Regions from separate parts of the Stenotrophomonas sp. 93052_Sma genome, predicted to be linked through region 2. Evidence: riboswitches for the same ligand, from Rfam matches in the RefSeq annotation. Region 2 holds a riboswitch; the other holds the start of a gene.
The links. Region 2 has a riboswitch for glycine ahead of ACZK2V_RS20790 (trimeric intracellular cation channel family protein). Riboswitches for the same ligand answer to the same signal wherever they lie in the genome.

Region 1 (4,023 bases), 820 kb from region 2:
CTTCCAGCGTGTCGATCAGTTCCTTGTAGCCCAGCGCCTGGTCGGCCGGCACCAGCGGGTGGATCTGCGAGAACTCCGGCCAGGTCACCGGGATCATCTCGGCGGTGGCGTTGAGCTTCATGGTGCACGAGCCCAGCGGGATCATCGTGCGGTCCATCGCCAGGTCCTTGTCGGCCAGCGAACGCAGGTAGCGCAGCAGTTCGTGCTCGCTGTGGTGGGTGTTGAACACCGGATGGGTCAGGAACGCGGACTGGCGCAGCAGGCCGGCCGGCAGTGCATCGGCGGTGCTGGCATCCAGCGCGTCGACGTCGGCCTGGGCACCGAACACGGCAGCCAGCGCGACCACGTCGGCGCGGGTGGCGGTCTCGTCCAGGCTGATGCCGACCGAGTCGCTGTCGATCGCGCGCAGGTTGTAGCCGGCGGCGCGGGCCTTGGCGTGGATCTCATCGGCATGCACGCCGGTGACATGCAGGGTGTCGAAGAAGTCACCACCGACCTGCACGCCGGCGTTGCGCAGCGCGGCGGCCAGGATCGAGGCTAGGCGATGGGTGCGGCGGGCGATGCGGGTCAGGCCGTCCGGGCCGTGGTAAACGGCGTACATCGAGGCCATCACCGCCAGCAGCACCTGTGCGGTGCAGATGTTGGACGTGGCCTTCTCGCGGCGGATGTGCTGCTCGCGGGTCTGCAGGGTCAGGCGGTAGGCCGGGTTGCCCTGGGCATCGACCGAGACGCCGATCAGGCGGCCCGGCATCGAGCGCTTGTAGGCGTCACGGCAGGCCATGAACGCGGCGTGCGGGCCGCCGAAGCCGAACGGCACGCCGAAACGCTGGCTGTTGCCGACCACGATGTCCGCGCCCCATTCGCCCGGGGCGGCCAGCAGGGTCAGGGCCAGCAGGTCGGTGGCCACGGCCACCAGGCCGCCGCGTGCGTGCACGGCGTCGACCAGCGCCTTGTAGTCGCCGACCTGGCCGAAGGTGTCCGGGTACTGCAGCAGCAGGCCGAAGGCTTCCGCTTCCAGTGCTTCGGCCGGGGTGCCGACGCGCAGCACGATGCCCATGGGTTCTGCGCGGGTACGCAGCAGTTCCAAGGTCTGCGGGTGCACGGCGTCGTGCACGAAGAAGGTGTCCGACTTCGACTTGGCCGAACGCTTGGCCAGGGTCATCGCTTCGGCGGCGGCAGTGGCTTCGTCCAGCAGCGAGGCGTTGGCGATTTCCATGCCGGTGAGGTCGGCGCACAGGGTCTGGAAGTTGATCAGCGCTTCCATGCGGCCCTGCGAGATTTCCGCCTGGTACGGGGTGTAGGCGGTGTACCAGGCCGGGTTTTCCAGGATGTTGCGCAGGATCACGTTCGGCGTGTGGGTACCGTAGTAGCCCTGGCCGATGAAGCTGCGCAGCACGGTGTTCTTGTCGGCGATCGCACGGATCTTCGCCAGTGCCTGCACTTCGGTCATCGACTCCGGCAGCGCCAGCGGCGCCGGCGACTTGATCTTGGCCGGTACGATGGCATCGGTCATGCCATCCAGCGACGCGTGGCCGACGACATCGAGCATCTGCGCGATCTCGGCGTCGTTGGGGCCGATGTGGCGCTCGACGAACGCATTGTGGTGCTCGAGCTCACGCAGGGAAGGGGTGTTCTGGGACATGGCGAAGGATCCGTCAGGAAAGGGCACACGCACGGGCACAAGCCGCCGGTCGGCGGTCTGCGGGGCGCCCCTCTGTCCTTTTGCCTGAGAGTTTAAAAGCGCGGCGGACCGCAGCTTCGTGCCCCTTCGGCGCCGGATCGAACCGGTCTCTCCAGAGTTCTGTTACGGGTGGTATCGGGCCTGAGCGATTACGGGCGTTGCGCCTTCGGCAGCGGTGTTCCGCTTCTCCCACCGTGTTGCCCGCTGATTATAGCCCGTTGCGGGCCCGCCGGCCGCCTCCAGGCATGGCCGCCGCGCCTGAATGGCCGATGGCCCGTCCGTGCGTTTTGTGCACCGCTGCATGGCATCGGGCGCAATCCCCACCTATGATGGGTGGATACCCGAATTCATCTGGCGCCGTCCCTGCAGAAGGGGACCGGCGCCCGCCGTGCGTGCCGCGCATGGCCCTGCCGGACGCCTTCCCCATGACCGCCGCTGTTGCTCCCTCCACCCGCCGCATGGCCCTGCTGCTCGCCGGTCTGGCCATGTTCGGTCCGTTCTCGATCGACACCATCTTCCCGGCGTTCCCGCAGCTGGCCCAGCGCCTGGCGGTGGACGAAGTGGCGGTGCAGCAGACCATCAGCGTGTACCTGCTGTTCTACGGCCTGATGAGCCTGGCGCACGGCCCGCTGTCCGATGCCTGGGGCCGCAAGTGGGTGATCCTCGGTGGCCTGGTGGTGTTCGTCGGCGCCTCGGTCGGCTGCGCGCTGTCCACCGACCTCACCACGCTGCTGGCGTTCCGCGCGCTGCAGGGCCTGTCGGCGGGTGTCGGCATGATCGTTGGCCGCGCGGTGATCCGCGATCTCTACCATGGCCACGACGCGCAGCGCCTGATGAGCCAGGTGTCGATGCTGTTCGGCATCGCCCCGGCCATCGCACCGATCATCGGTGGCTGGATCCTGCTCAGTGGCGCCGGCTGGCCGCTGATCTTCTGGTTCCTGGTGGTGTTCGGGCTGGTCCTGCTGGCGGCCACTGCGCGCTACCTGCCGGAGACCCATCCGGTTGAAGCGCGCGTGCCGTTGTCGCCGCGCACGTTGATGCGTGATTACCTGCGCATCGGCTTCAACCCGCGCTTCCTGCGCCTGGCGCTGGCCGGCAGCATCGGCTTCGGTGGAATCTTCCTGTACATCTCCTCGGCGCCGGTGTTCGTGATGCAGCATCTGCATCTGGGCGAGGGCGGCTTCGCCTGGCTGTTCATCCCCACCATCGGCGGCATGACCACTGGTTCGTTCCTGTCAGGGCGCATGGCCGGGCACACCACGCCCACCCGCCAGGTCGCCATCGGTTTCGGCCTGTGCGCGCTGTCGGTGCTGTTGAACGTCGGCTACGTGGCGCTGGCCCCGCAGTTCGTGCTGCCGTGGGCGGTGCTGCCGATCTTCCTGGGCGGCATGGGCATGGCGCTGATCTTCCCGATCCTGGCGCTGGCGGTGCTGGACATGTACCCGCACCAGCGCGGCCTGGCCTCGTCGCTGCAGGCCTTCGTGCAGCTGATGATCAGCACCGTGGTGGCCGGCGTGGTATCGCCGCTGCTGAGCGCCAGCCCGCTGCACCTGGCGTTGGGCCAGGCCGCGTTCTTCGGTGCTGGTTTCGTGTTCTGGTACTGGGAACACCAGCGTGAACGCGCGGCGCAGGCAGTCTGCACGAGTCACTGAGCAGCGTGCAGGGATAGGGCAGGCCGCGACGCCGGCAGCGCTTGCGACGGGAAACCACCGGACTAGGCTGGGCACTCCAGCCAGCCGGTGCACGGGTGCACGACAGCCAGCCAATCCGATGTCGTTGCATGAGGTTCCCCCATGGCTGCGCAGCAGACCTACCGCCTGTTCGAGGTGGCGCTGAAGGAGCGCCGCGTTCTTTCCCCTTCCCTGGACCGCATGGTGTTCACCGGTGCCGACGTGGCGCGGATGAAGACCGAAGGCCCGGACCAGCGCATCAAGGTGTTCTTCCCCTTGCCCGGCCAGGAGGTGCCGCAGGTCCCCAGCGGCGAGGACTGGTATCCACGCTATCGGGCCCTGCCGGACGACCAGCGCCCGCCGATGCGCACCTACACCATCCGCCAGCTGCGCGCCGAGCAGGGCGAGGTCGACGTCGATTTCGTCATCCACGGCGTGACCGGCCCCGCCTCGCGCTGGGCCATGCATGCACGGCCGGGCGACCGTGTGGTGCTGCTGGCCCCGGATGCCGACTGCGCCGACAGCAGCGAGGGCTGGGAATGGAAGCCGCCGGCCGGCGTTGGCCAGGTGCTGCTGGTGGCTGACGAGACCGCGCTGCCGGCCGTGGCCGGCATTCTCGAGGAACTGGCGGCCATGGTGGATCCGCCGCGTACGTTGGCCCTGCTGGAAGTG
Region 2 (4,023 bases):
ACCAGCACCACCAGGCCGATGGCCAGTACCAGTTCTTTCTGCACGCCGCGCACCGACGCGCGGATCGATTCGGTGCGGTCGCTCAGTACATTCATCTGCACGCCGGCGGGCAGCGTGGCCTGCAGCTGCGGCAGCAGCGTACGCACCTGCTCGACCACGGCGATCACGTTGGCGCCGGGCTGGCGCTGGATGTTCACCAGCACTGCCGGCGTGGTACCGCTCCACGCAGCCAACTGGCGGTTCTCGGCGCCATCGGTAATGGTGGCTACATCGCCCAGCCGCAGCGGCGCGCCGTCGCGCCAGGCCAGTACCAGGGCGCGGTACTCATCCACGCTGCGCATCTGATCGTTGGCATCGAGCATCACCGCGCGGATCGGGCCATCGAAACTGCCCTTGGGCAGGTTGACGTTGGCGGCGGCGATGGCGGTGCGGATGTGGTCCATGCCCAGGTTGTTGGCGGCCAGCGCCGCTGGATTGACCTGGATGCGCACCGCCGGGCGCTGGCCACCGGCCAGGCTGACCAGGCCGACGCCGGGCAACTGCGCCAGGCGCTGGGCGATGCGCGTATCCACCAGATCGTGCACCTGCGGCAGCGACAGGCCTTGCGAGGTCACCGCCAGTGTCAGGATGGGGGTGTCGGCCGGGTTGACCTTGCGGTACACCGGCGGCACCGGCAGGTCCCCGGGCAGGAAGCTGCCCGCCGCGTTGATGGCGGCCTGCACGTCCTGCTCGGCCACACCCAGCGACACCTCCAGCCCGAACTGCAGGGTAATGACCGAGGCGCCACCGGAACTGGTCGACGACAGTTGTTTCAGGCCGGGAATCTGGCCGAGCTGGCGCTCCAGCGGTGCGGTGATGGTGCGTGTGGTCAGTTCGGGGCTGGCCCCCGGATACAGCGTGGTGATCTGGATGATCGGGTAATCGACCTGCGGCAGCGCCGCCACCGGCAGCAGGCGATAGGCCAGCACGCCGGACAGCAGCAGCGCCACCATCAGGAGAGTCGTTGCGACCGGGCGCAGGATGAACGGGCGCGAGAGGTTCATGCGCCGGCCTTGGTCGCGGCCTCCTCGGTGATGATCTCCACCGCCGTGCCGTCTTCCAGCCCGTCGATGCCTTCGATCACCACCTTGTCCCCTGCGGCCAGCCCGGAGCGCACGGCCACGCGCCCATCATCGGCCGGACCGAGCACCACGGTGCGGCGCTGTGCCTTGCTGTCCTTGTCGACGATATGCACGTAGTTGCCCTGGCTGCCGAACTGCACGGCGGCATCGGGAATCAGCAGCGCGGGCTGCTCGCCCAGCTGCAGGCGGACGTTGACGAACTGGTTGGGGAACAGCGCCAGATCGTGGTTGTCGAAGTGCGCACGCAGTTTCAACGTGCCGGTGGTGGTATCGATGCGGTTGTCGACGCTGGACAGCGAGCCGCGGGCCAGCTGCCGGCGTTCTTCGCGGTCCCAGGTTTCCACCGCCAGTGCCGGTTGCGCCTGCACGGCATCGAGCAGCGCAGGCAGCTCGGGTTCGGGCACGGTGAACAGCACGCTGATCGGCGCGGTCTGCGCCAGCGTCACCAGGCCTTCGGCATCGCTGGCGCGCACCAGGTTGCCCACGTCCAACCGGCGCAGCCCGACGCGGCCACTGACCGGCGCGGTGATGCGGGTGTACTGCAGCTGCAGGCGCGCTTCATCAACAGACGCCTGATCGCCGAGGCGGCGGCCCTGCAGCTGGCGCACCTTGCTCTGCTGGTCGCTCAGTTCCTGCCCGGACACGTAGTTCTGCTTCTGCAGTTCGCGGTAGCGCTGCAGCTGGCGCTCGGCGTTTTCCAGCTCGGCCAGATTCTGCTGCTGGGTACCCTGCGCCTGTGCCAGCTTCACTTCATACGGGCGCGGGTCGATCTGCGCCAGCAGATCGCCGGCCTTCACCTGCTGGCCTTCCTGGAAATGCAGCCGTAGCAGTTCGCCATCCACGCGGCTGCGTACCACCACGCTGTGCAGCGGGGTGACCGTACCGACCGCCTTCAGGCGCAGCACCAGCGGCTCGGCGCTGGCGCGTGCCACGCGTACCGGCACCGTCTTGCCCGGCGCATCGTCGCTGCTGCCGGCGCCATTCCGGGGCCACAGCCACCACGCCAGAACGGCGACGAGGGCGATGGCCAGCACCGCCCACAACAGGCGGGCACGACGGAAGCGGGAATTTTCGGCGACAGACATGGGGCATCCTGCGCCCTGCGCGCGCAGGGACATGCGGGCCCGTCGGCGCGTTCACGGCACCACGGGCAGCGGGGAGGGAGTTGTCTGGCGGGGCCGCGGGCGCGGCGTGGCTGGATGCCGTCGCGGCAGCGACGGGGTGACAATGGTAGCCAATCACCCCGGCCAATGCCGCATGACCATGGTCATGCAACGCATTCGGTAGTGCCGGCCGCTGGCCGGCAACCTGCCGGAATCTGCGGGCGCGTGCCGTGTTGCCGGCCAGCGGCCGGCACTACCGTCAAACAATCAATGCACTTCGTCGTGGTACACGAACTTCGGCATTTCCCAGCGGTAGTGGATCGCCAGCAGGCGCAGCGCGAAGCCGCCGCCGAGGCAGCACAGGATCGCGGTGGCGTCGGCCACGCCCCAGTGCAGCAGCAACAGGTAGGCCGCGCCGGTCAGCAGCGCGATGATCGCGTACAGCTCCTTCTGGAAGATCAGCGGCACCTCGTTGCAGAGAATGTCGCGCAGCACGCCACCGAAGGCACCGGTCAGCATGCCGGCGATCAGCACGATCGGCATGGCATGGCCGGCCTCGCGCGATCGAACAGCCGATCAGGGTGAAGGCGATCAGGCCCAGGCCATCGAGCACCAGGAAGGTGCGGCGGAAGTGGTGCATCCAGCGCGCCACCCAGGTGGCGATCAGCGCCGCGCACACGGTGAAGCCCAGGTACTCGGGATGCTTCACCCAGCCGAGCGGGTAGTGGCCGAGCAGGATGTCGCGCAGCGAACCGCCCCCGAGGGCGGTGACGCAGGCGATCATGACCACCCCGAACAGGTCCATGCGGCGACGGCCGGCGGACAGCGCGCCGGTCATGGCTTCGGCGGAAATGGCGATCAGGTAGATGATGGACAGCAGCATGGGACAGGCTCCGGGCGCGGTGGGGCCGGCCATGCGCGACTACCGCCACTGCCTGCGCAATGACGGGATGACGATGACCGGTGCCGCTCCCGCTGTCCTTTTGCCTGAGAGTTCAGCGGCGTTGGCCGCGTGCCCCTTCGGCGGATCGTCCCGGGCATGCCCGGTGACCTCTCTCCAGCTCGGCGAGTCGAATGCATGGTTGGTGGGATTCCAGCCCACCGGCCTGAGCGATCATGGGAGCCTGCGCCTTCGGCGGGCGCCAGCGCGGCGCCTCTCTCCTGCATTCGGGCGCCAGTATATCCGCTGCAGTGCAGCACGGCATAATCCGGGCATGGCCCCGTCCCTCCGCCCGTGGTTCCTGTACCTGCTCGAATGCCGCGATGGCAGCTACTACGCCGGCATCAGCACCGATGTGGAGGCGCGTTTCGCCGCCCACCAGGCCGGCAAGGGCGCGCTACACCCGGGCACGGCCGCCGCTGCGCGTGCTGGCCGTGCGCGAGTACCCGGACCGGGCCGCCGCCTCGCGGGCCGAGTGGCAACTCAAGCAGCAGCCGCGCGAACGCAAGCTGGCCTGGCTGCAGGAACCGGCCGAGACGCTTCTGTAGATCCACGCCATGCGTGGATGGGCCACTTGGCCCATGCCATGATCACCCCGCGCCCAGAGCTGGAGACCCGGATGTCCACGATTGCCCTGCTGTTCGCTCTTTCCGCAGCAACGAGCCCCACTGCCGATCCGGCCACCCTCGAGGCCATTGAAGCCACCTGCCATGATTACGTCGACGGCCAGCTGGAAGCCGACCCGCAGCGTGTCGCCCGTTCCCTGCACCCGGACCTGGCCAAGCGCGCGGTGCTCGGCGATACGCCCGACGAACGCCTGGGCCTGCGCCGAATGTCGAAGGAAGAACTGGTGGCGCTG

Region 1: it holds a riboswitch for glycine, as region 2 does, so the genes downstream of both, gcvP (aminomethyl-transferring glycine dehydrogenase) here and ACZK2V_RS20790 (trimeric intracellular cation channel family protein) in region 2, are expected to answer to the same signal.

Annotation. Positions count from the first base shown of each region.
Region 1 is NZ_CM151134.1:3,629,457-3,633,479, reverse strand. Features, by position in the region: gene gcvP (aminomethyl-transferring glycine dehydrogenase) at 1-1,642, opposite strand, end outside; glycine riboswitch at 1,705-1,807, opposite strand; gene ACZK2V_RS17105 (multidrug effflux MFS transporter) at 2,107-3,333, shown strand; gene ACZK2V_RS17100 (siderophore-interacting protein) at 3,475-4,023, shown strand, end outside.
Region 2 is NZ_CM151134.1:4,448,400-4,452,422, reverse strand. Features, by position in the region: partial or broken gene ACZK2V_RS20800 (multidrug efflux RND transporter permease subunit) at 1-1,043, opposite strand, end outside; gene ACZK2V_RS20795 (MdtA/MuxA family multidrug efflux RND transporter periplasmic adaptor subunit) at 1,040-2,206, opposite strand; partial or broken gene ACZK2V_RS20790 (trimeric intracellular cation channel family protein) at 2,492-3,107, opposite strand; glycine riboswitch at 3,192-3,295, opposite strand; glycine riboswitch at 3,309-3,398, opposite strand; partial or broken gene ACZK2V_RS20785 (GIY-YIG nuclease family protein) at 3,439-3,712, shown strand; gene ACZK2V_RS20780 (nuclear transport factor 2 family protein) at 3,784-4,023, shown strand, end outside.